2 regions of the Agrococcus sp. BE272 genome follow, and region 2 is predicted to be linked to the other one. Evidence: predicted binding sites of a transcription regulator. Region 2 holds the regulator's gene; the other holds the start of a gene.
The links. Region 2 encodes LexA, which represses DNA repair genes until DNA is damaged. Its sites were predicted from a motif close to TCGAACANNTGTTCGA; they were not measured.
Positions count from the first base shown of each region.

Region 1: the regulator LexA is predicted to act here: its motif matches at 5,142-5,157, upstream of J2X49_RS01620 (DUF222 domain-containing protein).

Region 1 covers NZ_JAVDXL010000001.1:335,885-350,471, reverse strand. Annotated here, with positions in the region: gene J2X49_RS01640 (glycosyltransferase) at 1-380, shown strand, start outside; gene J2X49_RS01635 (phosphatase PAP2 family protein) at 450-1,289, shown strand; gene J2X49_RS01630 (NADPH-dependent FMN reductase) at 1,320-1,916, opposite strand; gene J2X49_RS01625 (hypothetical protein) at 1,977-3,503, opposite strand; gene J2X49_RS01620 (DUF222 domain-containing protein) at 3,657-5,105, opposite strand; gene J2X49_RS01615 (MarR family transcriptional regulator) at 5,236-5,658, shown strand; gene J2X49_RS01610 (VanZ family protein) at 5,689-6,195, opposite strand; gene J2X49_RS01605 (low molecular weight phosphatase family protein) at 6,359-7,018, shown strand; gene J2X49_RS01600 (glycosyltransferase) at 7,102-8,991, shown strand; gene J2X49_RS01595 (DUF6270 domain-containing protein) at 9,016-9,792, opposite strand; gene wecC (UDP-N-acetyl-D-mannosamine dehydrogenase) at 9,994-11,238, shown strand; gene J2X49_RS01585 (glycosyltransferase) at 11,286-14,587, shown strand, end outside.
Region 2 covers NZ_JAVDXL010000001.1:16,505-31,091, reverse strand. Annotated here, with positions in the region: gene miaB (tRNA (N6-isopentenyl adenosine(37)-C2)-methylthiotransferase MiaB) at 1-763, shown strand, start outside; gene miaA (tRNA (adenosine(37)-N6)-dimethylallyltransferase MiaA) at 760-1,668, shown strand; gene dapF (diaminopimelate epimerase) at 1,665-2,531, shown strand; gene J2X49_RS00145 (class I SAM-dependent methyltransferase) at 2,515-3,126, opposite strand; gene hflX (GTPase HflX) at 3,148-4,674, shown strand; gene lexA (transcriptional repressor LexA) at 4,712-5,335, opposite strand; gene J2X49_RS00130 (hypothetical protein) at 5,570-5,920, shown strand; gene J2X49_RS00125 (histidinol-phosphate transaminase) at 5,959-7,038, shown strand; gene hisB (imidazoleglycerol-phosphate dehydratase HisB) at 7,040-7,648, shown strand; gene hisH (imidazole glycerol phosphate synthase subunit HisH) at 7,645-8,292, shown strand; gene priA (bifunctional 1-(5-phosphoribosyl)-5-((5-phosphoribosylamino)methylideneamino)imidazole-4-carboxamide isomerase/phosphoribosylanthranilate isomerase PriA) at 8,361-9,110, shown strand; gene J2X49_RS00105 (SseB family protein) at 9,115-9,957, shown strand; gene J2X49_RS00100 (DUF1844 domain-containing protein) at 9,971-10,330, opposite strand; gene infC (translation initiation factor IF-3) at 10,552-11,667, shown strand; gene rpmI (50S ribosomal protein L35) at 11,677-11,871, shown strand; gene rplT (50S ribosomal protein L20) at 11,908-12,294, shown strand; gene J2X49_RS00080 (RNA methyltransferase) at 12,296-13,108, shown strand; gene J2X49_RS00075 (amino acid ABC transporter ATP-binding protein) at 13,172-13,909, shown strand; gene J2X49_RS00070 (glutamate ABC transporter substrate-binding protein) at 13,940-14,587, shown strand, end outside.

The DNA of each region.
Region 1 (14,587 bases), 320 kb from region 2:
AGGTGCCCGCGAACGCGCGGCTGGTCGACTTCGTGCCGTACTCGGCGGTCGTGCCGCACAGCGACGTCGGGGTGACGAACGGCGGATGGGGCGGCGTGCTCGAGATGCTCGCGTGCGGCGTGCCGCTCGTCGTGGCGGGCGGCTCGGCCGACAAGCCCGAGGTCGCCGCGCGCGTCGCGTGGTCGGGAGCCGGCATCGACCTGCGCACCGGGCGGCCCCGGCCCCCGCGCGTGCTCGCAGCGGTGCGCAAGGTGCTGCGCGAGCCGCGCTACCGCACACGCGCCCGCCAGATCGCCGAGGAGTTCGCGGCGCTCGGCGGCGCGGCGCGGGCGGCCGAGCTCGTCGAGTCGCTGCTCGTGCCCACGCCGATGTCCGACTGACGCCGCCTGCCTGCGCGCATCCTCAGCCGCGCGCGAGAGGATCGTCGCCACGATCGGGACGGGGTGGGCATGGACGACGACGCGCGACCGGAGCAGGGACCGGCGGGGGAGGTGCGCCGCGACCGCTACGTGGGCGGGCGCGACCTCACGCACTGGACGACGCGCGTCGGTCGCGTGGTGGCGCGGCTCGTCGAGCAGATCGGGCGCAGGCTAGGCCCCCACGCCGCGCTGCTGCTGACGCTCGCGATCGGCCTGGCGGTCGCGGCCGGGCTCGCCGCGGGCGGTGCGGAGGTGTACGAGGCGGTCACCGACGAGGACGGCCTCGCCAACCTCGACATGCCCATCACGGCGTGGTTCGCCGACTGGCGGCCCGGGTGGTTCGGGCCGGCGGTGACGGCCTACACGGATGTCGCGGGCGTCATCGGCATGCCCGTGCTGGCGATCGCGGTGATGCTCCTCCTCGCGATCCGCCGCCGCTCGTGGACGCCGGTCATCCTCATGCTGTCGGCGGGCCTCGGCTCGCTGCTCATGACCATCGTCGCGAAGGGCTTCATCGGCCGCTCGCGGCCGCCGCTCGAGCTCGCGGTGCCGCCGTACGAGCACTCCGCCTCGTTCCCGAGCGGGCACACGCTCAACGCGACCGTGATCGCCGGCATCGTCGCGTACCTCATCGTGCTGCGGCTCGAGCGCCGCTGGCAGCGGGTGCTCACGATCGCGGTCGCCGCGGTGTTCGCGATCACGATCGGGCTGAGCCGCGTGGTGCTCGGCCACCACTGGCTCACCGACGTGGTCGCGGCGTGGGCGCTCGGGGCGGCGTGGCTCGTGCTCGTGATCACGGCGCACCGCCTCTACCTGACCGTCAGGCGCGCATCCGTCGAGCCCGACGGCGAGGCCGTGCCGGCGCCGTAGGGCTGGCCCGGCCTCGCGCGGCGGCGCCGCTCAGGCCTGCTGCTGCGGCACCACCGTCAGCACGCGGCGCACGAAGTCGTCGTACGCCTGCATGTAGGTGCTGAGGAACTCCTTCGTCGACGCGACGGTGACGTCGTCGTCGTCGTCGACGAGGCCGTCGGGGTACTGCACGTACGCCTCGATGTCGTTCATCATCGGGGCGTTGCAGAACGACAGGATCGTCTTCAGGTGCTGCTGGCCGACGGCCGTGCCGATGCCGCCGGGCGAGGCGCCGATGACGCCCACGGGCTTGCGCGTCAGGGCGTTCTCGCCGTACGGGCGCGACGCCCAGTCGATCGCGTTCTTGAGCGCGCCGGGGATCGAGCGGTTGTACTCGGGCGTGACGATGAGGATGCCGTCGGCGGCGAGGATCGCCTCCTTGAAGGCGGTCGCCTCGGGCGGGTACGCGTCGTCGCGATCGCGGTCGTAGAGGGCGAGCTGGTCGATCTCGATGAAGGAGCACTCGAGGTCGGCGGGCGCGAGCTTCATGAGCGCGCGGGCGAGGCGGCGGTTGATCGACGAGGCGGCGATGCTGCCGCAGATGACGCCGATCGTGTACGGGGGCTCGTGGCTGTAGGTCTCAGGCATGGCTCCACCCTGCACCCGCTTCCTGGATGCGTCGAGAGGGAGGGGCGGATGCGCGGGGCGCTACCGGGCGGCGAGCGCCCCGGTCTCCGAGATGGCGCGGTAGACCTCGGCCGCGACCCGCTGCTCCTTGGGGAGCGACAGCGCCGCGGTGAGGAGGCGCCGGGAGCTGAGCACCGGTGCGGGGATCGTCGCGAGGTCGTACTCGCTGTAGCCGCTGCCGCCCCACTTGGTCATGCGGTGCTCCCAGTGGAAGAAGTCGTAGAAGTCGTAGCCTCGCAGGGCGTCGTCGGAGAAGTCGGTGAAGTCCATCCAGCGGGCCAGCTCGTCGTGCAGCTCGGAGTCGTGCTGGAACGGCGATGCGGCGTACTTCGCGGCGAGCAGCTGCGGGGTGAGCTCGCGCACCGAGGTGTCCTTCCACATGCCGGTGACGATGGCGCCGCCGACCCCGAAGATCGTGGCCGCCCGCGCGGGCGCGTGCAGGTAGAGCGCGCCGGCGAGGTTGGCGTAGCGCTGCCAGGTGGGGAAGGTGGCGCGGTAGAGGCGCGACATTTCGGAGGTCGGCTTCAGGATGGGCACGTCGAGCCCGATGTGGGGCAGCCCGGCGGCGGCGGAGAGCCGCCCGGCGGTGAGGAAGTCGGCGTAGGTGCTCTTCGAGGCGACGTGGAACGGGTGGTAGGTGAGCGTCAGCGCACCCGCCCGCTGCAGGTCGACGAGCCCGGCCTCGAGCACGGCCCGCGAGTCACGGCCCGCGGTCAGCGACAGCACGGTGACGGGCGCGACCGAGATCCAGTTGCGCACCTGCTGTCGCAGGTCGTCCCGGAACCGCGCCGACGCATCCGCCGTGCTCAGCTCGACGCGGTCGGCGAGCGGGAAGAAGCGCTCGTTCGAGACGGTCGAGCCCTCGACGGTGAGCCGCCCGTTGGCGTAGAGCTGCCCGACCTCGTCGTGCGGCGTGATGAGACCCGGCAGCCAGCGGCCGGCGGGGGAGCGGTAGTGCGGGTGCTCGAGCACCCAGCGCATGCGGCTGCTGTCGAGCCCGCCGGCGATGTCGGCGAGGATCGCGCTGTGCGAGGCGAGCGCGACGCCCGCCGCGGAGCGGTGCCAGTAGAGCGAGCGGGTGGCGAGCGGGTCGCCCCAGGCGTCGAGCCGCTCGCCCCGGGCGACGAGCACGACGTAGCGGCCCGAGAGCCAGGCGATCGTCTCGTCGAGCGCGCGCGTCTGCGCGGCCGAGTCGGGATGCGCGGTGACCGCGCGCAGGATGCGCTCGGCCACGCGGTCGCGGGTCTTCGGGCCGCCGTCGTCGAACGCCTGCCCGAGCACGAGCACCTCGGCGCGCTCGGAGCGCGCAACCTGCCGGTCGAGCACGGGGTCGACGCGCACGTGCCAGGGCCCGACCGCGTCGTGCTCCCACGTCTCGACGGGCGCGTGGGTCGTTGGGCCGCGTGTGACGAGGAAGCCCTTGGCGAAGAGGTTCTTGTAGCCCCAGATCTTGTACGCGGGGCGCAGCTGCTGCTCGCGTCGGCGGAACGCCTGCATCGCCAGGCGCTGCCGGCGCTCGTGGCGGTCGCCGAGCAGCGCTTCCAGCATCGTCGGGCTCCCGTGGTCGGCGTCGTGCGCCGGTCGCGACCGGGTCGCTGCGGCTCGATCGAGCGTATCCGACGGCGGCCTGCGCGGCGCGGCTGGGCAGCGCTGCGCAAGCCGCATGCGGGACACGCTGCGCACGCCGGCGGCGGCGAGTGCCTACGCGGTGGGCTGCAGCTGCGGCGGGGCGCCGGTGATGCGGCGACCGAAGCCGCGGATGCGCCGGGCGCGCCTGGTCCTCGGCACGACGACCCAGCCTCCGGACGCCCACTGCACCTCGAGCGTGCCGCGATGGACCTCGTGATGATGGTGGGAGCAGAGGAGGATGCCGTTGTCGAGGTCGGTCGGGCCGCCTGCTTCCCACGGCACGATGTGGTGCGCCTCCGTCCAGCCGACGGGGAAGGTGCAGCCCGGGGCGCGGCAGCCGCCGTCGCGGATGGCGAGCGCGCGCCGCTGGGCACGGGAGAAGAGGCGGTCGGTGCGGCCGAGGTGGAGCGGGAGGCCGTCGGCGCCGGTCACGGCGCTCTGGATGCGGCCGTCGCACAGCATCGCGGCGGCGAGGTGCACGGGGATGCAGTCGCCCGTGCGCTCGACGGTCGCGGTGCAGCCCGGGGTGCCCGCTGCGGCGGCCTCGAGGCTCTGCTTGGCGACGTGCACGACGACGACCGGCGCCTCGCCGCCGACCCGCGGCACGTCGCGCTGCTCGACGGAGCGCCCGACCATGGCGATGAGCGCGTCGACCATCTGCTGCGGCCGCGAGCGATCATCGACCTCGAGCGCTGCTGCGGCGCGCTCGTCGTCGCTCTGGAAGCGCGGCTTCGTGCGTGGTCCGGTGAATGCGTCGAAGGCGGCGGCGAGCACGGCGCCCTGGTCGGGCGTGCAGATGAGCCGGCCCTGCACCATGCCATCGGGACGGGTGCCGAAGGTGAAGCCCCGCTCGGCCAGCTGCCGCTCGTAGCGGGGCTCGGCGCCATCCGGATCCATCGCGTCGCGCCACATGCGTGCGAGGCGCGCGAGCAGCTCGGGCGGCATCGGCGCGTCGGTGGCGGTGTCGTCGCGGTGGGTGCCGCGGTCGCCGATGGCGGATGCGACGAGCGCTTCCTCGGCGGCCGTGACGTCGTCGGCGTGCGCGCGATCGGGTGCATCGCCGAGCGCATCGAGCACCGCCCCGACCGCCTCGAGCGAGATGGCGCCGGACTCGAGCGCGCCGCCCAGGATCGGGAACCTCGCGGGCACGGTGGCCCCGGTGATGCCGATCGATGGTCGCGTGGCGCTCGCGGCCCGCAGCAGCTGCCGAGCCGTGCGCCGGGACGCGCCGAGCTCGGCAGTGAGCATCTCGAGCGGATCCTTGTAGCCGCAGCACAGCGGGAAGCGCTCGTCCTTCGGAAGGCCGTCGTGGCGCTTCGCGAGGTCGTCGGCGACGCGCACCTTGAGCGCGTCGCCTCCGCGGCCGATGTCGCCGACCCGGGCGACCACGTCGCGCCGCTGCGCGTCGTCGAGGTGCGGCAGCAGGGCGTCGAGGGTGCCCGCGGCGGCCGCGATGGCGTCGAGTGCGACGTCGAGGGAGCGCAGCGCATCGGAGGTGCGGCTGGTCGGCTGCGGTGCCATGGTCGCCCCCTCCAACGTTGGAATGCGGCTAGTCTATCGAACGTATCTACGACACGCGCGAACTTTCCACAATCTTGCCCGCACTTGCGAGGGGTGCCATTCAGGCATCCGATCGCTATAGAGTCGCAACATGCCCACCAGACTCGCGGCCACCCTCGTGCGGCTTGCCGAGAGCGGCCACCTACTCGGTCGCCTCGCGGGCGAGCACACTGCGCACCGCATGTCGCCCGTCACCGTGCGCGCGCTCGTCGTGCTGCAGCTCGAGGGCCCGATGGGTGTCACCGCCCTCGCACGCCGCTGCCACGTCGCGCAGCCGACGATGACGGCGCTCGTGCGGCAGGCGGAGGAGGCGGGCTGGATGCGCCGGCGCGGCTCAGCACGGACGGCCCGGCTGGAGCCGACGGCAGCGGGGATCGCCGCCCGGGACGCGCAGCGCGAGGCCGACGGCGTGCTGCTCGAGCCGCGCTTCACCCACCTCGGGCGGCGCGAGCGCTCGGCGCTGGAGCGGGCGGCGCTGATCCTCGCTTCGACGCTCGAGCGCGACCGGGCCTGACGGTCGCGGTCGCGGCGACTCGTGGGCGTCTCAGCCCGCGCTGGCTCGGCGCTGCGCCTCTGCGAGCGCCCCGCGACGCTGCACCGCCCGAACGACCGCCTCGGCGACGACGGCGAGCAGCGCCCCCAGCAGCGCACCGATGCCGTTCGCGACGATGTCGCGGACCGAGGCCACCCGCCCCGGCATGAAGTGCTGCACGACCTCGACGCCGAGGCTGAGCGCGACGCAGAGCGCGACCGCGATCCACCAGCGCCGCGCGCCGAGCACGAAGACGAGCAGGAGCGCGAGCGGCACGAACATCGCGACGTTGGCGAGCACCTCGAGCCGCGTCCAGCTCAGCCAGTCGGCGAGGTCGCGCGCCTGCAGCCATCCGATGCCGCGCACGACGCGCGGCTTCGCGCGCAGCAGGAAGTGCGTCGGCCACAGCGTCACGACGAGCACCACGGGGATGCCGAGGAGCAGTCCGACGACGCCCAGCCGCCGCAGCGGCGCACGTCGCGCGCGGGGCACGACGACGACGCGAGGCTCGGAGGACATGCGTCGAGTCTGTCGCGGAAGGCTATGCGCGACCTGACGCGGGGGACGCGGTCGGCACCGATCCTCAGCGCTGACCACACACATCCGCACCCAAGTGCCAGGCCTCGATCAGCCCTCGCCGAGCACCGCCCGCCGCGACGGCGCCGGGTCTACCGTTCGGATCATGACGGGACCTCGACACGCGATGATCCGGTCGACGGCGCCCGAGTTCCGCATCCTCACCGTCTGCACCGGCAACATCTGCCGCTCGCCGCAGGCCGAGCTGCTGCTGCGGCAGCGCCTGCCGAGCGCCTTCCCCGGGTGGGACCCGGCGGTGATCGAGGTGACGAGCGCCGGCACGATGGCGCTCGACGGCCACCGCATGGAGCCCCTAGCGGTGGCGGAGGCCGGCCGCCTCGGCCTGCACGGCGCCGACGGCCACCGCGCCCGGCGGCTGCAGCCCGCGCTCGTCGAGCGCGCAGACCTGGTGCTCGCCCTGGCGCGCGAGCATCGCAGCGCCGCCGTCGCCTCGGCGCCGACCGCGCATCGGCGCGCGTTCACGCTCGTCGAGTTCGCGTGCCTGGCGGAGCGGGTCGCCGCCGGCCATCGCGGTGCGCAGGTGCGGCCGCTCGGCGAGGACGGGATCCCCGCCTTCCTGTCGCGCGTCGTCGCAGCGTGCGCCGACCGCTCGATGATCGACCACGCGCAGCGGGCCGACCTCGACATCGAGGACCCCTATCGGCGCTCGGCCGCCGTCTACCGGCGGTCGGCGGATGCCGTGGCCCGGCAGGTCGACCGGCTGGTCGTCGCGCTCGCCTCGCTCGCGCGCGCGAACGCGGCCTGAGCCGAGCGCGACAGCCCGCGCGGGCCCAGGGCGCGTGGCCGCCCGCCGCCTAGGATGGCGGGCAGAGCACGACGCGACCGTGGATGGAGACCGTGAAGACGCTGCAGACCCTGAGGACCGGCCTGTGGCATCTGCGCAAGGGAGGCGTGCAGCAGCTGCGCTCGTGGCGCTTGCGCCGCGGAGCCGCGGCGCGCAACGGCGACCTCGCACCGGTCGCGGCGCGGAGCCTCACGGACGACATGCCGATCTGGCCCGTCGTCGACCGGCCGACGCGGCGCCCGAGCGTGCGTGTCGGCGTGATCATGGACACCTTCTCGGCGAGCGCGTGGGGCTACGAGTTCGCGGTCGTCGAGCTCACGCCCGACGGCTGGCGGCGGCAGCTCGGCGAGGCGCCGATCGACCTGCTGCTCGTCGAGTCTGCGTGGGCCGGCTCCGGCGGCGCCTGGCGCTACCAGCTGACGGGCTCGAAGGCCCCGAGCGAGCCCCTGCGAGCGCTCGTCGCGCACTGCCGCGAGCAGGGCATCCCGACCGCCTTCTGGAACAAGGAGGATCCGCCGCACTTCGAGGACTTCCTCGACACGGCGCGCATCTTCGACCAGGTGTTCACCACCGATGCGGCGCTCATCGACCGCTATCGCGAGGCGCTCGGCCACGACCGGGTCGAGGAGCTCGCGTTCGCGGCGCAGCCGGCGCTGCACCACCCGATGCGGCAGCAGGGCCTGCACCAGGTGCGCGACATCGGCTTCGGCGGCAGCTACTGGTCGCACAAGTTCCCCGAGCGCCAGGCGCAGATGGATCTGCTGCTGGGCGCGGCCGCCGACGTGGCCGAGCGGCGTGGGATCGGCTTCGACATCTACTCGCGCTTCGAGGACGACCCGAAGTACCGCTTCCCCGAGGCCTTCCTGCCGTACGTGCGCGGTTCGCTCGACTACGAGCGCATGCTGACCGCGTACCGCGCGCACAAGGTCATGCTCAACGTGAACTCGGTCGTCGACAGCCCCACGATGCTCGCCCGCCGCGTGTTCGAGATCCTCGCGAGCGGCACGCCCGTCGTGTCGACGCGCAGCGCCGCGGTGGAGCACTGGTTCCCGAGCGGCGAGGTGACGATCGTCGACGATCGGGAGGAGGCGGAGCTCATGCTGCGCGCCCTCGTGCGCAGCCCCGAGCTGCGCGACCGGCAGGTGCACCTGGCGCAGCGCCACATCTGGCGGCACCACACCTTCTCGCACCGAGCGACGCAGGTGCTCGGCGCGCTCGGGGTCGACGACCCTGCCGCGTGGCGGCGACCCAGCGTCAGCGTGATCGCCCCGACCATCCGCCCGCACCTCGTGCCCGGCATCATCCGCACCGCGGCCAAGCAGGTGGGCGTCGACGTGCAGCTGCTGCTGCTGCTGCACGGCTTCGACCAGGACGAGGCCGAGCTGCAGGCGCTCGCGCGCGAGGCGGGGCTCGCGGAGCTGGTCGTGCTGCGCGCAGGCATGGATCGCTCGCTCGGCGCCAACCTCAACGCGCTCGTCGCGGCGAGCGCCGGCGACGTGATCGCGAAGCTCGACGACGACGACCTCTACGGCGAGCACTACCTCGCCGACGCGTGCTTCGCGCTCGACTACTCGGGGGCAGAGCTGGTCGGCAAGGAGGCGCGATACCTGCACCTCGAGGCGGTCGGAGCGACCGTGCTGCAGAACCCGCACCGCGAGCATCGCTGGGTCGATCTCGTGGGCGGCCCGACGATGGTCGGCCCGCGCGCGACGTGGCTCGCCACGCCCTTCGAGGACCGCACGCTGGGGGAGGACACCACCTTCCAGCGCGGCATCCTCGCGGCAGGGGGCGGCATCTACAGCGCCGACCGCTTCGGCTTCATCCAGATGCGCGGCGCCCGGCACGGCCACACTTGGAGCACCGAGGACGAGCGGATCCTGGCGAACAGCCAGGTGCTGAGCTTCGGCCTGGCCGCGGAGCACGTGCTGGTCTGAAGCGCTCCGGGAAGGAAGGGGCGCTCAGGCGCCGGCGTCCTCGAGGCCTGCCACGCCGTGCACCTCGCGCAGCTGCCGCAGCACCTCGCGGTAGACCGCCGGCGTGTAGTGGAACGGGGCGAGGCCCCACTTGTGCTCGGGGTCGGCGAGCACGACCTCCTCAGGCAGCTCGACCATGCGGAAGCCGAGTGACCGCAGATGGTCGTAGTAGGGGCGGTAGCGCTTGTTCGCCTCGGCGGCGCGCACGCCCATGCTCCATGGCGAGGGCTTGCCCTCTGTCGTGAGCACCGCCCACGGCACCTCCAGCACGACGGTGCGCACGAAGAGGTCGAGCGCGCGCAGGCGCTGCACGAAGTCGTGGACGTGCGACGACCAGATGGCGAAGTGCGCATCGGTGCCGAACTCGATGTGCTCGGCCTCGGCGAAGCGCTCCTCGAGCTCGGGGATGCGGATGGTGTCGATGCTGCGGGTCGCGACGGTGCCGTCGGCGAAGCGGTAGATGCCGTGCCGCTCGTCGGCGAGATCCCACAGCAGCACGTCGACGTCGGCGGCGAGCGTCTCGAGCCGCGAGAAGAGTCCGCCGGAGAAGTCGGCGCGGATCATGCGCTCCTGGAACTTCGACGACACCGTCATGTGCTCCGGGAGATGCGTCGAGGCGTCGTTGCCCGCCGAGATGAGCGACTGGCGGGCGATGTAGCCGCGCAGGTCAACCGTGTCGCCTGCGGCGAACTCGACCGTGTCGCGGGCGACGCAGCTGCCGTACACGAGCACTCGGGTTGCGCGCTCGTCAGTGTCTGTCACAACGCTCCTGGTGCGAATCGGGGATCGACAGTCGTCGACGCAGGGAAGTGTCAAGGCTACCGGCGTCGACGGCAGTGCCGTCTTGGTGCAGTCAAGTGACTACATTGGGGATGGTGCGCGCGTAGAGCGTTGCGCCGACGCCGACACCGGCGCGCTCGCCGAAGGCGGGGCTAACGATCGATACTCGCGAGGACTAGCTCTATGGAACCCACTCAGACCGTCTGCGTCGTCGGGCTCGGATACATCGGGTTGCCGACCGCCGCGATCCTCGCGGCGAACGGCAACGAGGTGATCGGGGTCGACGTGAACCCCCGCCACGTCGACGAGATCAACGCTGGTCGAGTGCCCTTCATCGAGCCGGACCTCGAGTCGGTGGTAGCGGGTGTCGTAGCGCAGGGCCGTCTGAAAGCACAGGCAGAGGTGCCGCACGCCAACTCCTACATCGTCGCCGTCCCCACTCCGTTTACGGATGACTACGACGTCGACCCGAAGTACGTGCAGGCGGCGGCAGAGGCGATCGCACCGCAACTTCGTGGCGGCGAACTGATCATCTTGGAGTCCACCTCGCCTCCCGGCCTCACGGAGCGCATGGGCGAGTACATCCTCGCGGCTCGTCCCGACCTGACCGGTGCGCCGAACGAGCACAACAGCATCTACTTCGCGCACTGCCCCGAGCGAGTGCTGCCCGGTCGCATCATGATCGAGATCGTCGACAACGATCGCATCATCGGGGGCGTGACTGAGGAGGCTGCGGAGAGGGCGCGGCACCTCTACGCAACGTTCTGCAAGGGTCAGCTGCTCGTCACTGACGCTCGTACCGCCGAGATGGCGAAGCTGGTGGAGAATTCCTACCGCGACGTCAACATCGCCTTCGCGAATGAGCTCTCAGTCATCAGCGACCGCCTGGGCATCGACGTATGGAAGCTCATCGAACTCGCCAATCACCACCCGCGGGTTAACATCCTGCAGCCGGGCCCAGGCGTCGGCGGCCACTGCATCGCTGTCGACCCTTGGTTCATCGTCGCTGCGGCGCCTGAGGAGGCGAAGCTTGTGCGCCTCGCCCGCGAGGTCAATGACGCGAAGCCCGACTTCGTGCTCGAGAAGGTGATGGCGAAGGCCGCGAAGTTCCGTGAGCCCGTCATTGCAGCGCTCGGCATCGCCTTTAAGGCGGACATCGACGACTTGCGCGAGTCGCCGTCGAAGGCGATCGTGGAGCGGCTCTCCGCCGAGGTCGAGCACGCAAAGCTGCTCGTCGTTGAGCCCAACGTTGAGGAGCTGCCCGCTTCGCTGGCCGACCGGCCGAACGTCGAGCTCGCCGAGGTGCGCGAAGCGGTTTCCCGCGCCGACATCGTGGTCGTGCTCGTCGACCACCACGAGTTCAAGACGCTCGACCGCGAGATCCTCGCCGAGAAGATTGTCGTTGACACGAAGGGCCTGTGGCGATAGCCCGAACGATCCCTGCCCACGGCCACCCCGACGGACGAGAGCGCCCCATGACGTCGAACTTCCCCGATGAGTCCCGGCCCGAGGACCTAGCCCGCCGAGGCCAGATACTGCGGCTAACGCGCGACCCGGCCAGCACAGCGAAGAAACTCCTCGGCCTCCAAGCTCGAGCACGACGCGCGGAGACGGACCGGAAAGCGCTGGCGAAGCGCCTGGCGGAGGCAGAGAAGCGTGGACGCCGTTCGGCTGCGGTTGAAGCGGAGCTGCGGCGGAGCCAATCGCACGCGGCCGAGCTGGACCTCCAGCTCCGCGCTGCGCGCGAGCAGGCCGCGAAGCTGAGGGCGGATCTGCTTCGCGTCAGGGGCTCGCGCGCGATGCGACTCGGGAAGGGGATACTGGCACCCGCACGCCTCGCGAGGCGCGCCCTCGCTGGAAAAGAGGAGCAGACGCGCGACGCGGCTCGCGCGCCGGAAGCTCCGCCGACGCCGCCGCCCGCGGCCGACGCAGTCGTAGACGAAAGCCAGACACCGTCCCTCACCGACCTGCTTCACGCGCTCGATGACGCTCCGGAGGCGGGCGCGTTGCATCGTGCGCTCAACGCACTTTGGTTCCACGAAGGCGAGATCTCGCGACCGGCGCAGCTCCTAGCCACTCACGCTGACCTCCTCGAGGGCGCGCCGGAGAAGCTTCGGCTCCTCGCAGCCCAGGTCGCTTCCGCGGCGGCCCTGTTGGAGCGCGGCCCCTCGGTACCCCCTAGGGCCGAGGGCATCGCCTATCGAGCGGAGCCCGGGCGCGTGCTCTACTGCGTCCACTCCACACCCGCGTTCGGCACGAACGGCTATGCGATCCGCACTGGCGGCGTCGCGCGGGGTCTTCGCGCGAACGGCGCCGACGTCGTAGTCGTGGCGAGGGCCGGCTTCCCTTGGGACAGCGGGCACCGCGGACCGGAGAAGCGCACCGTCGTCAAGCGCGATGGTATCGAGTACGTGCATCATCCCGGGGCGCCGCTGAATGAGGCGACCACTGAGGAGGCTCTCGACGAGGCTGCGGATGCCTTCCTCCGCGAGGCACGGCGACAGCGGCCGGAGATCATCCACGCGGCCTCGAACTACTTGACCGCTCTGCCGGCGCTCCAGACCGCCCGCCGGCTCGGCGTGCCGTTCGTCTACGAGGTCCGCGGCATCTGGGAGCTGAGCGTCGCCTCGGAGCGGCCGGGCTGGGAGCGCTCTGAGCGGTTCCAGTTGCAGACTCAACTGGAAGACGTCGTGCTGCGTTCAGCGGATCGCGTGCTTGCGATTACTCGGCAGGTCGTCGAGCACCTCGTCGAGCGAGGCGTCGAGCGTTCGCGGATTGACGTGCTGCCCAACGCGGTCGACGTCGACGATCAGCTCCCGCTCCCGCGCGACGACGAGTACGCCCGGTCCCTCGCCCTCGACCCCGAGAAGCCTTGGATCGGGTTCGCCGGCAGCATGGTGCCGTACGAAGGGCTGGACGTGCTCCTGCGCGCGGTAGGCCTCCTCCGCGATCGCGGACTCGACTTCCAGGTGGTGTTGGCCGGCGGAGGCAGTCACGAGCCGGCCCTCAAGAAGCTGCGCGACGAGCTCGGGCTCGGTGCGATGGTGAAGTTCCTCGGTCGTCGACCCCATGAGGAGATGCCGCGACTTCTGTCGCTCATCGACATCGTCGCGTGCCCCAGGATCGACGAGACGGTGACAAGGCTCGTCTCCCCGCTGAAGCCGCTCGAAGCATTCGCAAACGGGAAGGCGGTGGTCCTCAGCGACCTGCCGCCCCACCGCGATCTCGCCGGAGCAGGCGAAGAGCGGGCGCTCCTCTGCAAGCCGGGCTCCGCCGGCGCGCTCGCGGACTCACTCGCAACACTGCTCGAGGATCCTGAGCGCCGTGCCGAACTGGCTCGAGGAGGCAGGCTGTGGGTCTCACGGGAGCGCCGGTGGGAGCGGGTGTGCCGAACGGCGGTCGCAGCGCACGCGGAGGCTCGGCGAGCCCCGGCCGCTCCGGGGCGTCCGCTCGCCGAGTTGCGCGTCGGTCTCATTGCTGACGAGTTCACTACGAAGACGATCGCAGGCGCGGTCGAGCTCGAACCGCTGGAAAGGGACGGCTGGCGCGCGCAGCTCGATGGCCTCGACCTCGTGCTCATCGAGTCCGCGTGGTCGGGCAATGGCGGCGCTTGGCACCGAGCCATCGGCGAATACTCCGCCGAGGAGCATGCGGACATCCGCGCTCTGCTCGGTGCCTGCCGGGCGGCCGGCATCCCGACGCTCTTCTGGAACAAGGAGGATCCCGTCCACACGGCGCGTTTCCTCCCCACCGCGGTGCTGTGCGACCACATCTTCACGGTCGACGCTGCCCTTATCCGGCACTACCGCCGGTCGGCGCCGAAGACGCTGCGCACAGTTTCGGGGATGCCCTTCTACGCGCAGCCCAAAATTCACAACCCGATCGCGACCTGCCCGGACCGCGACACCGTCGCATATGCGGGTACGTACTACGGCGACCGTTATCCCGAGCGGACGAAGGCGCTTGATCCGCTGCTCTTCGCCGCCAAGGAGGTCGGTCTCTCCATCTACGACCGTCAGGCGACGCTGGAGGACTCCCCTTATCGCTTCCCCGAGGCCTTCGAGGACGCGGTGCTCGGCGGACTGCCATACGACGAGGTCATCGAGACCTACCGCTCGCACATCGCGCACCTCAACGTCAACAGCGTGCCGCGGTCCCCGACGATGTTCTCGCGCCGTGTAGTTGAGATCGCGGCGAGCGGCGGCATCGTGCTCTCGGGACCGTCACGCGCGCTCACCGAGCTGTTCCCCGACGCTTTCCCCGTGGGGCTGCGCCAAGACGAGGTGCAGGGGTACATGCACCTCTGGAGCGAAGAGCCCGCCGAGCGGCGCGCCGAAGCGTGGCGTCAGATGCGCGCGGTGCTGCGCGCGCACCAGGTGGATGACGCCCTGGTGATCATGGCTCGCGCAGCCGGCATCCCGGCGATGCGGCGACCGCGCCCCGGCTACGGCATCGACGTCCGCGGCCTAGACCACGTTGCCGTGCTCTCGCAGTCGGTGCTGCCTTCCGCAGTGATCGGTGTCGATCGAGATGACGTCCGAAGACGCTACGAGTCGCGCGGAGTCGCGGTCCTCGAGGCATGGGACACCGCAGATCCGCGCCCCGAGTGGATCGCGATCGGGGTGCAGCTGTCCAGCAGGACGGCGGTCGAGGACCTTCTGATGGCCGCCGAGTTCGGCACGTGGGATCGCGTCCTCGCAGTTCCTGACGGGATACCCGGCACGCGCGCCCTCGCCGCAGTCGGAGGCGGTACTGCCTCTGCCGGCTCCATCGAGCG
Region 2 (14,587 bases):
CACCGACGACGTCATCGATGCGATGGCCGACACCGACGCGGTCATGCCCCAGCTGCACATGCCGCTGCAGTCGGGGTCCGACCGCGTGCTGCGCGCGATGCGCCGCTCCTACCGCTCCTCGAAGTTCCTCGGCATCCTCGACCGGGTGCGCGATCGCATCCCGCACGCGGCGATCACGACCGACATCATCGTCGGCTTCCCGGGCGAGACCGAGGAGGACTTCGCCGAGACGATGCGGGTCGTCGAGGCGTCGCGCTTCGCCTCCGCGTTCACCTTCCAGTACTCCATCCGCCCCGGCACCCCGGCCGCCACCATGCCCGACCAGGTGCCGAAGGCGGTCGTGCAGGAGCGCTTCGAGCGCCTCGTCGAGCTGCAGGACCGCATCGCGCACGAGGAGAACCGCGCGCAGGTCGGCCGCACGGCCGAGGTGCTCGTCTCGGTCGGCGAGGGCAAGAAGGATGCGCAGACCCACCGGCTGAGCGGGCGCGCCGAGGACAACCGCCTCGTGCACTTCGCTCCGGCGCCGGACGGCGAGCAGCCGCGGCCCGGCGACGTCGTCACCGTCGAGATCACCGAGGCGGCGCCGTTCCACCTCATCGCCGATCGCGGACCGCTCGCGCTCCGCCGCACGCGCGCCGGCGACGCCTGGGACCGCGCGCAGGCCGACTCGTGCGGCGTGCCCGCGCCCACCGGCGCATCCGCCGCCGCGGGCGCCGCCGGTCCGGTCCTGCTCGGCCTGCCCACGCTGCGCGTCGGCACGTGACCCTCATCGCCGTCGTCGGCGCCACCGGCACCGGCAAGACGGCGCTGTCGCTCGACATCGCCGACGCGGTGGTCGCGCTCGGCGCGCGCTGCGAGCTCGTCAACTGCGACGCGATGCAGCTGTACCGCGGCATGGACATCGGCACGGCGAAGGCGAGCGCCCACGAGCGGCGGGGGCACCCGCACCACCTGATCGACGTGCTCGACCCGTGGGAGGACGCCGCCGTCGCTGCCTACCGCGAGGCGGCCCTGGCGGCGATCGCCGGCATCGAGGCCCGGGGGGCGGTGCCGGTGCTCGTGGGCGGGAGCGGCCTCTACGCCTCGAGCGGCCTGTACGAGTTCGCCTTCCCGGCGACCGATGCGACGCTCCGCGCCGAGCTCGAGGCCGAGCTCGCCGAGCGGGGCCCGACCGCCATGCACGAGCGGCTCGCCGCCGTCGACCGGGCGGCCGCCGACGCCATAGGGCCGCACAACGGCAGGCGCCTCGTGCGCGCGCTCGAGGCGGTGACGCTCACCGGCGAGCCGTTCCGGGTGGGGCTGCCGCCCGAGGAGTCGCTGCTGCGGCCGACGATCATCCAGCACGTGCGCGTCGAGCGCGATCGGCTCGTCGCGCGGCTCGACGAGCGGGTGGAGCGGATGTGGCGGCTCGGCATCGTCGAGGAGGCGCGGGCGCTGCGCGCGGCCGGCATCGAGCGCGGCACGACCGCGCAGCAGGCCATCGGCTACCGCCAGGCGCTCGACCAGCTCGACGGCGCGATCGACGAGGCCGAGGCCATCGCGCGCACCCAGGCGCTCACCCGTCGGTACGCGCGGCGGCAGGTCTCGTGGTTCCAGCGCTACCCGGCGGCGCCGCCCGCCGACCCGGCAGCGCTCGCCGCGCGCGCGGTCGCTAGCCTGGAGGCATGACGCAGCGCGCGAGCGGCCCGTTCTCCAAGGGCCACGGCACCGGCAACGACTTCGTGCTCGTGGCCGATCCCGAGGGCGCGCATCCCCTCAGCGCGGCACGCGTGCGCGAGCTGGCCGACCGCCGCTTCGGCGTCGGCGGCGACGGCGTGATCCGCGCGGTGCCCGCGGGCGCGACCGGCGACGCGGTGCTCGACGCGCTGCCGGCCGGCACGTGGGCGATGGACTACTGGAACGCCGACGGCAGCCTGAGCGAGATGTGCGGCAACGGCGTGCGCGTCTTCGTGCGCTTCCTGCTCGAGTCCGGGCTCGCCGAGCTGCCGGAGGGCGGCGCGCTCGACGTGGCGACGCGGGCGGGCCTCAAGCGCGTCGTGCGGCGCGGCGGCCTGCTCTCGGCCGACCTCGGGCCGTTCGAGCTCGGCGGCACCCGACTCGTCGCATCCGCCGGCCTCGACGTTCCCCGCCCGGGCCAGGACGTCTCGACCGGCAACCCGCACGTCGTCGTCGCCCTCGCGAGCGAGGAGGAGCTCGCGGGCCTCGACCTGCACCGCGCGCCGGCGCTCGAGCCGGCGGCGGAGGACGGCGCGAACGTCGAGTTCGTCGTGCCGGGCACGATCGCCGACGGCGTGGGCTCGATCCGCATGCGGGTGCACGAGCGCGGGGTCGGCGAGACGCTCTCGTGCGGTACCGGCGCCGTCGCGGCCGCCATGGCGACGCGGCACTGGTCGGGGGATGCTGCCGACCGGTGGATCGTCGACGTGCCGGGCGGCAGGCTCGAGGTCGAGCTCGACGACCGCGGCCACGTGTGGCTCACCGGTCCGGCGGAGATCGTCTTCCGAGGAGAGACGCTCAGTCCGGTGCCGTGACGGCGATGATGCGATACGTCTTCCGCGAGTCCGCGCGCTCCACCTCGTACCCGGCGAAGCGCTCGGCCAGCCAGCGCAGCAGCGAATCGGCGCCGAGGTGCTTCTGCACCACGAGCCACGCGGTCGCCCCCGGCGCGAGCCGCGGGATCCAGGTCTCGAGCAGCGTGTGGAGCTGCGGCTTCCCGATGCGGATGGGCGGGTTCGACCAGATGGCGTCGAAGCGCACGTCGGCGGGCACGCGCTCGGGGAGCGCGGGGGTGATGTTCGATATGCTGAGCAGCTCGGCATTCCGCTCCACGAGCGAGAGCGCTCGGGCGTTGACGTCGACCGCCCACACGCGGGCGGCGGGGGAGCGGAGCGCGAGCGTCGCCGCGATCGGCCCCCAGCCGCAGCCGAGATCCAGCAGCTCACCGGTCTCGGGCGGCGCGGGCACGGCATCCAGCAGCACCGCCGTGCCGACGTCGAGGCGGTCGCCGGAGAAGACACCGGTCGCCGTGACCATCTCCCGCTCGCGACCGTCGAGCGGGACCCGGATGGTCCGGACCGCCTCGGGCGCGACGGGATCGGGTGAGAAGTAGTGGTCCGGCACGGACACGACAGTAGCGAAGGACGAAGCATGGCAGCACCGAACGAGGCAGACCCCACCCAGCCCGGCCCCGCCGAGGCCGAGGGTCACGGGCGCGCGACGGAGCGCATCCTGGCCTGGGCGGCCCCCGGCGAGCGCGAGCTGCTCGCCGCGCGCGCGCAGGCGCTCCAGGAGGGCGACGACGCCGTCGACCCCGACGGCGTCCAGCTCGACCGCGACGAGCGCGCGGCGCTCCGCCGCGTCGACGGCCTCCGCACCGAGCTCGAGGACGTCACCGAGGTCGAGTACCGGCAGCTGCGCCTCGAGAACGTCGTGCTCGTGGGCGTCTACTCGGGCTCGGCGGAGGACGCCGAGAACTCCCTCCGGGAGCTCGCGGCGCTCGCCGAGACCGCAGGCGCGCTCGTGCTCGACGGCATGCTGCAGCGCCGCCCCAATCCCGATCCCGCCACGTACGTGGGCCGCGGCAAGGCCGAGGAGCTCGCCGCGATCGTGAAGGAGCTGGGCGCCGACACCGTCATCGCCGACAGCGAGCTCTCGCCCAGCCAGCGGCGCGCGCTCGAGGACCGCGTCAAGGTGAAGGTCATCGACCGCACCGCCGTCATCCTCGACATCTTCAGCCAGCACGCCAAGAGCCGAGAGGGCAAGGCGCAGGTCGAGCTCGCGCAGCTCGAGTACCTGCTGCCGCGCCTGCGCGGCTGGGGCGAGTCCATGTCGCGCCAGGCCGGTGGCCAGGTCGGCGGCCAGGGCGCCGGCATGGGCTCCCGCGGCCCCGGTGAGACCAAGATCGAGCTCGACCGCCGTCGCATCCACTCGCGCATGGCGCGGCTGCGCAAGCAGATCAAGGGCTTCGCGCCGGCGCGGCAGGCGAAGCGCGCGAACCGCGACCGGTTCGAGGTGCCGGGCGTGGCGATCGCCGGCTACACGAACGCCGGCAAGTCGAGCCTGCTCAACCGCATCACCGGTGCCGGCGTGCTGGTCGAGAACGCGCTGTTCGCGACCCTCGACGCGACCGTGCGCCGCGCGCGCACGCCGGACGGCCGGGAGTTCACGATCGCCGACACCGTGGGCTTCGTGCGCAACCTGCCGCACCAGCTCGTGGAGGCGTTCCGCTCGACGCTCGAGGAGGTCGCGGAGTCGGAGGTCATCGTGCACGTCGTCGATGCGAGCCACCCGGATCCGGCCTCGCAGATCGCGACGGTGCGCGATGTGCTGGGCGAGACGGGCGCGCGCTCGATCCCCGAGATCGTCGTCTTCAACAAGGCCGACCTCGTGACCGCCGACGAGCGGCTCGTGCTGCGCGGCCTGCAGCCCGACGCGGTCTTCGCGTCGGCCCGCACCGGGGAGGGCGTCGACGAGCTGCTCGCGCGGATCGCCGAGCTGCTGCCGCGCCCGCAGGTCGCGGTGTCGCTGCTCGTGCCCTACGACCGCGGCGATGTCGTGGCCGACCTCCACGAGCGCTTCGAGGTGCTGCGCGAGACGCACGACGAGGCGGGCACGCGCATCGATGCGATGGTGACGGAGGCCGCGGCGGGCCAGCTGGCCGAGTTCCGGGCCTGATCGGGCGGCCCGGGCGGCCCGGGCGCCGCCCGGGCCGTCAGACCGACCGGAGCACGGCCACCACGCGGCCGAGCACGTCGGCCTCGTCGCCGAGGATCGGCTCGAACGCGGAGTTGCGCGGCAGCAGCCAGGTGTGGCCGTCGCGCTGGCGGAACACCTTGACCGTCGCCTCGCTGTCGAGCATCGCGGCGACGATGTCGCCGTTCTCGGCCGTCTGCTGCTGGCGCACGACCACCCAGTCGCCGTCGCAGATCGCGGCGTCGATCATGGAGTCGCCGACGACCTTCAGCATGAAGAGGTCGCCGGTGCCCACGAGCTGCCGGGGGAGCGGGAAGACGTCCTCGACCTGCTGCTCGGCCGTGATGGGCACGCCTGCGGCGATGCGGCCGACGAGGGGCACGAACGCGGCCTGGTCGATGCTGCCGGCGGTCTCGTCGACCTCGTCGTCGATGAGCACCTCGATCGTGCGCGGGCGGGAGGGGTCGCGGCGGATGCAGCCCGCGAGCTCGAGCTGGCCGAGCTGGTGCGTGACGCTCGAGAGCGACGAGAGCCCCACGGCGTCGCCGATCTCGCGGTAGCTCGGCGGGTAGCCGCGCTGGCGCACTGCCCGCTGGATGACCTGCAGGATCGCCTGCTGCTTCTCGGTCAGCTGCCTCGTCATGCCCGCTCCGCTCCCTCAGGTGCATCGCGTGTCAGTGGCCCGCGATTGACTCCTCGTGGTTCGAAAGCGTATCCGACAGGACGCCCGGATCAAACGGATGTTCGAGTGTGTCGTGGAGAAACTCCGCGACAGGGCTTGACGCATCCGGAGGATCGAAGATAGGTTCGAAACAGAGATTCGCGGCCGGTGCTCCCGGCCGAGCACCGGCCGCGGACTCCACCGAGAGGAACTGCGATGACTGCGATCACCACCACCACGCCGGGTGCCCGCGTGCGCCTGACCGCCCGCGGCCGCCGTGCCCTGGCACTGCTCGTCGCCGCGCCCGTGCTCGCCGCAGGCGCGCTCGCCGGCGCCGGCGTGCTCGGCGACGCCCTCGCCGGTGCCGTCGCCTCGTCGACGGCCGAGACGGCGCAGTTCGAGCACATCACCGTCATGCCGGGCCAGTCGCTGTGGCAGATCGCCGAGGCCGTCGCGCCTGAGGCCGACCCGCGCGACGTGGTCGCCGAGATCGAGCTGCTGAACGGCATCGCCGGAGCCATCCAGCCGGGCGAGCGGCTCGCGATCCCCGCGCACTACTCCGGCTGAGCCACGAGCGGCATCCGCGCCGGTCCTAGGCTGGTTCGGTGACGAGCCTCGACGACCTGCCCATCCGCGACGACCTGCGCGGCCTGACGCCCTACGGCGCGCCGCAGCTCGACGTGCCGGTGCGGCTCAACGTGAACGAGAACGCGTACCGCGTGCCGGAGGCCGTGGCGCTCGACATCGTGCAGGAGATCGCCCGCGCCCTGCCCGACGCCAACCGCTACCCCGATCGCGAGTTCGACGCGCTGCGCGCGGCCTTCGCCGGCTACCTCGGCCACGGCCTCCAGTCCGCGCAGATCTGGGCCGGCAACGGCTCCAACGAGGTGCTGCAGCACGTGCTCCAGGCATTCGGCGGCCCGGGGCGCTCCCTGCTGTCGTTCACGCCCACCTACTCGATGTACCCGCTGCTCGCGCAGGGCGTCGGCATGCGCTGGGTGCCCGTGCCCCGTGCCGACGACTTCACGCTCACGCCGCAGGCCGTGCGGGAGGCGATCGCCGAGCACGATCCCGACGTGGTGTTCCTCTGCTCGCCCAACAACCCCACCGGCACCGCCATCGACCTCGAGACGATCGAGGCAGCCGCCGAGGCCGCGCGCGGCATCGTGCTGGTCGACGAGGCCTACGCCGAGTTCGCCCACGACCGCAGCCGCACGGCGCTGACGCTCCTGGAGCGGCACCCCCGGCTGCTCGTCTCGCGCACGATGAGCAAGGCCTTCGCCTTCGCGGGCATCCGCGTGGGCTACCTCGCCGCCGATCCGGCGGTGATCGACGCGCTGCGGCTCGTGCGGCTGCCCTACCACCTGTCGGCGCTGACGCAGGCGGCTGCCGTGGCGGCGCTGCGCCACAGCGACGCGATGCTCTCGCGCGTCGACGAGCTGCGCACGCAGCGCGACCGCATCGTCGACGAGCTCACGGCGCTCGGCTACCGTCCCTACCCGTCCGACGCGAACTTCGTGCTCGTGGGCGGCATCGACGACCCCCGGGCGACGTTCGAGGCGCTGCTCGAGCGCGGCATCCTCGTGCGCGACGTCGGGCTGCCGCACACCCTCCGCATCACCGCCGGCACCGCCGCCGAGACGACCGTGCTGCTGTCGGCGATGGCAGCGCTGCGCGCGGAATAGGATCGAGGCCATGGCCCGCACCGCATCCATCGAGCGCACGACGAGCGAGTCGAGCATCCGCCTCTCGCTCGACCTCGACGGCACCGGCGCCTCGTCGATCTCGACGACGGTGCCGTTCTACGACCACATGCTGACGGCCTTCGCGAAGCACTCGCTCATCGACCTGCAGGTCGAGGCGAGCGGCGACACCGACATCGACGCGCACCACACGGTCGAGGACACCGCCATCTCGCTCGGCCTCGCGCTCGCCGAGGCCCTGGGCGACAAGGCCGGGGTGCGCCGCTACGGCGACGCGACCGTGCCGCTCGACGAGGCGCTCGCGCGCGCCGTCGTCGACCTCTCCGGCCGACCGTTCCTCGTGCACTCCGGCGAGCCCGCGGGCTTCGAGCTGCACCGCATCGGCGGGCACTTCACCGGCTCTCTCGTGCGGCACGTGCTCGAGGCGATCACCCTGAACGCCCGCATCACGGCGCACGTCGAGGTGCTCGCGGGCCGCGACCCGCACCACATCGCCGAGGCCGAGTTCAAGGCGCTCGCCCGCGCGATGCGCGTGGCGGTCGAGCCCGACCCGCGCGTCACCGGCGTGCCCTCGACGAAGGGCGCGCTGTGACGCGCTCCCCGCTCGCCCGGCCGCGCGTCGCGCTGCTCGACTACGGCCTCGGCAACGTGCACTCGGCGGCGAAGGCCCTCGAGGCGGCCGGCGCCGACGTCACGCTCACGGCCGACCGCACCGCGGTCATGGAGGCCGACGGCCTCGTCGTCCCCGGCGTCGGCTCGATGGCCTCCTGCATGGCCGGCATCCAGGCGATCCGCGGCGGCGAGCTCATCGGCCGGCGCCTCGCCGGCTCGCGCCCCGTGCTCGGCATCTGCGTCGGCATGCAGGTGCTGTTCTCGAGCGGCGAGGAGGGCGGCGGCACGACCGCGGGCCTCGACGAGTGGCCGGGCACCGTGCGGAGGCTCCGCGCCGACATCCTGCCCCACATGGGCTGGGCGCAGGTCGAGGCGCCCGAGGACTCCGTGCTCTTCGAGGGCCTGCGCGACGAGCGCTTCTACTTCGTGCACACCTACGCCGCCACCGAGTGGCACATCGACCCGCACCCGCGCATCCGCCCCCCGCGGGTGACGTGGGCCGAGCACGGCGAGCGGTTCATCGCCGCCGTCGAGAACGGCCCCCTCTCCGCCACGCAGTTCCACCCCGAGAAGTCGGGCGAGGCGGGCATCCGCCTGCTCGGCAACTGGGTGCGCGGCCTCTGAGCTGGCCGCCGCCGAGCGGCGGCAGTAGCATCGCCGTGGCCCCGACACCGGAAGGCATCCCCATCCCCATGACCGACTTCAACCAGTCGCCCAAGCTGCAGCTGCTGCCCGCGATCGACGTGGCGGGCGGCAAGGCCGTGCGGCTCACGCAGGGCAAGGCCGGCACCGAGACCTCGTTCGGCAGCCCCGTCGACGCCGCCGAGGACTGGGTGCGGCAGGGTGCCGAGTGGATCCACCTCGTCGACCTCGACGCCGCCTTCGGGCGCGGCGACAACCGCGCCGTCATCAAGAAGGTGATCAAGGCCAGCAGGGGTCGTGTGCAGGTCGAGCTCTCGGGCGGCATCCGCGACGAGGCCTCGCTCGAGTCGGCGCTCGCCACCGGCGTGAAGCGCATCAACCTCGGCACCGCGGCGCTCGAGAACCCCGAGTGGACGGCCTCCGTCATCGCCGAGTACGGCGACCAGATCGCGGTGGGCCTCGACGTGCGCGGCACGACGCTCGCCGCCCGCGGCTGGACGCAGGACGGCGGCGACCTGTGGGATGTGCTGGCGCGCCTCGAGGCCGCAGGCTGCAGCCGCTACGTGGTCACCGACGTGACGAAGGACGGCACCCTCCAGGGCCCGAACCTCACGCTCCTGCGCCAGGTCGCCGAGCGCACGCAGAAGCCGATCGTCGCCTCCGGCGGCGTCGCGAGCCTCGACGACATCGCCGCGCTCCGCGAGCTCGTGCCGTACGGTGTCGAGGGCGCCATCGTGGGCAAGGCGCTCTACGCCGGCGCGTTCACGCTCGCCGCCGCGCTCGACGTCGCCGGCCAGTAGGCCGGTGGCCGACGGGCAGCCGCGTCGCGCGGCCGACTCGGCGGGCCGGCCGTGGGAGGGGCGCTCCTTCGACCACCACGACACGGCCTACGCGCACGACGACGGCTCCGCGCCCGCGGGCTTCGTCGACGCGGTGCGCGCGCTCGCCGACGGCAGCGGCGGCCGCTCGGCCGTCGTGGACGCGCTGCGCGGCGCGCGGCTGCTCGTGCCGCTGCTCGCGGCGGCGGGGGAGACCAGCGTCGACGAGCGGGGCCGCACCGTCGACAAGACGCAGGAGCTCTCGATCGTGACCGTCCTCGGGCCCGACGGACGGCCCATCCTGCCCATGTTCTCGTCGGTCGACGGCATGCGCGGCTGGAACGCCGCCGCCCGCCCCGTGCCGACCGGCATCGACCGCGCCGCCGCGGCCGCGCTCGACGGCCCCGGCCGCATCGTCGTCGACCCGGGGGCCGCGACCGAGGTCGTGCTCACCCGCACGATGCTCGAGGCGCTGCTGACGGATGCGCCCTGGACGTGGGGCGTCGAGGACCCGGCCGTGCAGGGGGCCGTCGTCGACGCGATGCTCGCCCAGCCCGCGGTGCAGGCCGTCGTGCTCGCGACGGGGGACCCGCGCAGCACGCTCGCGGGCGCCGATCTCGAGGTGCACGCGCTCGTCGACGCGGCGCCCGACGCCGCCGAGCAGGTGCAGCGCGCAGCGGCGGCGCTCGCCGAGGCCGAGCTCGTGCGCGAGCGCATCGACAGCGTGGCCGTGCGCGTGCACCGCTGGGACGGGGGCGCGGCGCGGCTGCCGCTGTGCGCGCCAGCGGTGCTCGCCGTCACGCGCGCCGAGCGCGAGGCCGCGCGCTAGGCAGGCCCTCCGACTAGGAGACGGGGCCGGTGAACTTCTCGCCCGGGCCCTTGCCGGGGGCGTCGGGCATCGGGCTCGCCTCGCGGAACGCGAGCTGCACCGACCGCAGGCCGTCGCGCAGCGGCGCGGCGTGGATGCCGCCCACCTCGGGCGCGGCCGCGGTGACGAGGCCTGCGAGCGCGTTGATGAGCTTGCGCGCCTCGTCGAGGTCGAGCTGCTGCTCGGGGTCGTCGGCGAGGCCGACCTTCACCGCGGCGGCGCTCAGCAGGTGGATCGCGACGGTGTTGATCAGCTCGACCGCCGGGACGTCGGCGATGTCGCGCGCCTCGGTCAGCGCGTCGTCGTGGTGGTCGTGCTCGATCGGGTCAGTCATCGCGCTCTTCTCCTGGAGGCCGGTGTCTGGTAGAGTTCTGCAGGTTTCGGGCTTCCGCCCGGAGGTGAAAGAGGAGCAATCCCACCCGCAGCCGTTCCAGGCTATCGGGTCAGCAGCACCGGGCAGCGCGTCGTGAGGCGGGCACCGCGGTGCTGAGCCACGCAGGTCGATCCCGCGCTCTGGTTCCTCGTTCGCCGTGCACCAGCACACAGCACAGCAACGTGAAGGAGCCCGCGATCAGCGATCCCCGCACCAACGAGCGCATCCGCGTCCCCGAAGTCCGACTGGTCGGCCCTGCCGGCGAGCAGGTCGGCGTCGTCCGGGTCGAGGATGCCCTTCGTCTTGCCCGTGAGGCAGACCTCGACCTCGTCGAGGTCGCGCCGAACTCGCGCCCGCCCGTCGTCAAGATCATGGACTACGGCAAGTTCAAGTACGAGCAGGCGCAGAAGGCCAAGGAGGCCCGTCGCAACCAGGCGAACACCGTCCTCAAGGAGGTCCGGTTCCGCCTGAAGATCGACGATCACGACTACGAGACGAAGCGCAAGCGTGCACAGGGGTTCCTGGAGGCGGGCGACAAGGTCAAGGCGATGATCCTCTTCCGCGGCCGCGAGCAGTCGCGCCCCGAGATGGGCGTCAAGCTGCTGCAGCGCTTCGCGGAGGACATCCAGGAGTACGGCGCGGTCGAGTCGTCGCCGACCATCGACGGTCGCAACATGGTGATGATCGTCGGCCCCATGCGCTCGAAGTCGGACGCCAAGGCCGAGCTGAACGCGACCCGCACCGCGCAGCGCAAGGCCGACCAGGAGAAGCGCCGTGCCGAGGCCGAGCGGCAGGCGGCACGCCAGGCCGAGGTCGAGGCGTCGCGCCCCGCTCGCCCGACGCTGCCCGCGGGCAGCTCGACGAACGGCGACACCGAGCTCACCCGCTCGCCGCGCCCGGCCACGTCGCGCCCGTCGACCACGTCGCGCCCGGCCGGCTCGTCGCGGCCGTCCTCCGACAGCCGCGGCTCCGACGCGCGCCCGCCCCGCTCGTCCGAGCGCAGCTCGGAGCCGCGCTCCGACTCGCGCTCGTCCGAGCCGCGCAGCGACTCGCGTCCCCGCCAGGCGCCGCGCACCGTCCAGCCGACGCCCGCCCAGGCGCCCCGGCCGGCGTCCGCGCCCAAGCCCGCTGCCGCATCCGCCGCAGCCGCCCCCGCTGCACCCGCAGCCGCCAAGCCCGCCGCGACGCCCGCGACGCCGAAGCCCGCGGGTAAGCCCGCAGCGCCGGGGTCCGCGAAGCCCGCTGCGCCCAAGGCCAAGCCCGCAGGCTCGCCCGCGAGCAAGCCAGCATCCGAGTAGGAGACAAGAATGCCCAAGCAGAAGACGCACTCCGGTGCGAAGAAGCGCTTCAAGATCACCGGCACCGGCAAGATCCGCAAGCAGCAGGCCGGCATGCGCCACAACCTCGAGGTGAAGTCGTCGGTCCAGACGCGCCGCCTCAACAAGGACAAGGTCGTCGCGCCCGCCGACGCCAAGATCATCAAGAAGCTGCTCGCCCGCTGACGCGCGCGACGACGAAGAGATAGAGGGAACACACTCATGGCACGTGTCAAGAGGGCGGTCAACGCCCACAAGAAGCGTCGCGTCATCCTCGAGCAGGCAGCCGGCTACCGCGGGCAGCGCTCGCGCCTGTACCGCAAGGCCAAGGAGCAGCTGCTCCACTCGCACGTCTACGCCTTCCGCGACCGCAAGGCGAAGAAGGGCGAGTTCCGCCGCCTGTGGATCCAGCGCATCAACGCCGCTGCCCGTCAGAACGGCCTCACCTACAACCGCCTGATCCAGGGCCTCGGCCTCGCGGGCATCGAGGTCGACCGCCGCATGCTGGCCGAGCTCGCCGTGCACGAGCCCGCCACCTTCACGGCGCTGGTCGAGGCCGCGAAGGCGGCCCTGCCGACCGACACGTCGGCTCCGCAGAACGCGGCCTGACATGCTCGACAGCCCCCGCGCGCCCCGCGTGCGAGAGGCTGCGAGACTCCAGCAGCGAGCAGCCCGGTCATCGACCGGGCTGTTCCCGTTGGAGGGCCCCGCGGCGCTCGACGAGGCGGTGCGCTGGCAGCCCGCGCAGCTCGTCGACGTCTTCGTCACCGACGCGGCGCGGGAGCGCCACGCCGACCTCATCGACCGCGCCGCGCAGCACGCGCCGGTGACCGCCGCCTCCGAGCGCGCGCTCGCCGCCATCGCCGACACCGTGCATCCGCAGGGCATCGTCGCGGTCGCGAAGCAGACCCCCGTCCGGCTCGAGGACGCCATCGCGCGCGCCGCTGCCGCCGAGCACCCGCTCGTCGCGATCCTCCACGAGGTGCGCGACCCCGGCAACCTCGGCACGATCCTCCGCGCGGCCGACGCGGCCGGCGCATCCGCCGTCATCGTCACAGCCAACTCCGTCGACCCCTACGCGCCCAAGGTCGTGCGCTCGACCACGGGCTCGCTCTTCCACGTCGACATCGCCGTCGGCGCCGCCACGATCGACGCGGTCGAGGCCGCCGCCGCGGCTGGCCTCAGCGTGCTCGCTGCCGACGTGTCGGGCGAGGACCTCACGGCGCTGCGCGCCGAAGGCGTGCTCGCGCGGCCCGCCGCGTGGCTGTTCGGCAACGAGGCGCGCGGTCTCGACGCCGCGACCCTCGCGCTCGCCGACCGCGCGGCCAGGCTGCCCGTCTACGGGCGCGCCGAGTCGCTCAACCTGGCCACCGCGGCATCCGTCTGCCTCTACCAGAGCGCCTTCGCGCAGCGCGACGTGTAACCGTTTCGTTTCGATCCGAACGAGCGGCCACAGCGGGGCCATAGGTCGTGCTTTGATGAGCGCATGCAGCCCCTCGTCGAGCTCGATCACGTCAACAAGCACTACGGCGACCTGCACGTGCTGAACGACATCGACGTCGCCATCCCCAAGGGCCAGGTCGTGGTCGTCATCGGCCCCTCCGGCTCCGGCAAGTCGACCTTCTGCCGCGCGATCAACCGGCTCGAGACGATCGACGACGGCGAGATCCGCATCGACGGCGTGCCGCTGCCCGCCGAGGGCAAGGAGCTCGCGCAGCTGCGCGCCGACGTCGGCATGGTCTTCCAGTCGTTCAACCTCTTCGCCCACAAGTCGATCCTCGAGAACGTGACGCTCGGCCCCATGAAGGTGCGCGGCAAGAAGCGCAAGGAGGCCGAGGAGCACGCGATGGCGCTGCTCGAGCGCGTCGGCATCGCGAGCCAGGCGCACAAGATGCCGGCGCAGCTCTCGGGCGGTCAGCAGCAGCGCGTCGCGATCGCCCGCTCGCTCGCGATGGAGCCGAAGCTCATGCTCTTCGACGAGCCCACGAGCGCGCTCGACCCCGAGATGATCAACGAGGTGCTCGACGTGATGGTCGAGCTCGCGCACGGCGGCATGACGATGATCACGGTCACGCACGAGATGGGCTTCGCCCGCAAGGCGGCCGACCGCGTGCTCTTCATGGCCGACGGGCGGGTGATGGAGGACACCACTCCGGAGGAGTTCTTCTCGAACCCGCGCACCGAGCGGGCCAAGGACTTCCTGTCCAAGATCCTCAGCCACTGACCCGAACCACCCCACAGAAGGAGCAGCACCATGCGCAGCAAGCTCATGATCGGCGCGGCAGCGCTGTCGGTATTCGCGCTCACCGCCTGCGGCGGCCCCGCGGGCACGTCGTCCACCGGCGAGCCCGAGGAGCCCGGCGAGACCGGCGCCACCAGCGAGCACCCCTACGGCCTCGAGGTCGTCGAGTCGCCCGAGTTCGAGGAGGGCACCACGATGGCCGAGCTCGCCGAGGCGGGCTCCATCACGATCGGCACGAAGTTCGACCAGCCGCTGTTCGGCCTCGTCGGCCCGGACGGCGCTCCCGTCGGCTTCGACGTCGCCATCGGCTCGCTCATCGCGGCCGAGCTCGGCATCCCGTTCGAGAGCATCGAGTGGACCGAGACCGTATCGGCGAACCGCGAGCCCTTCATCGAGCAGGGCCAGGTCGACATCGTCGTCGCGACGTACACGATCAACGACACCCGCAAGGAGATCATCGACTTCGCCGGGCCGTACTTCATGGCCGGACAGGCGCTCATGGTGCAGGCGGGCAACCCCGAGGGCATCACGGGCCCGGAGGACGTCGAGGGCCAGCCGGTGTGCTCGGTCGAGGGCTCCACGCCCGCAGCGACCATCGTCGAGGAGTACGGCGCCGAGCTCGTCGCGACCGACGTCTACTCGAACTGCCTCGACCCGCTG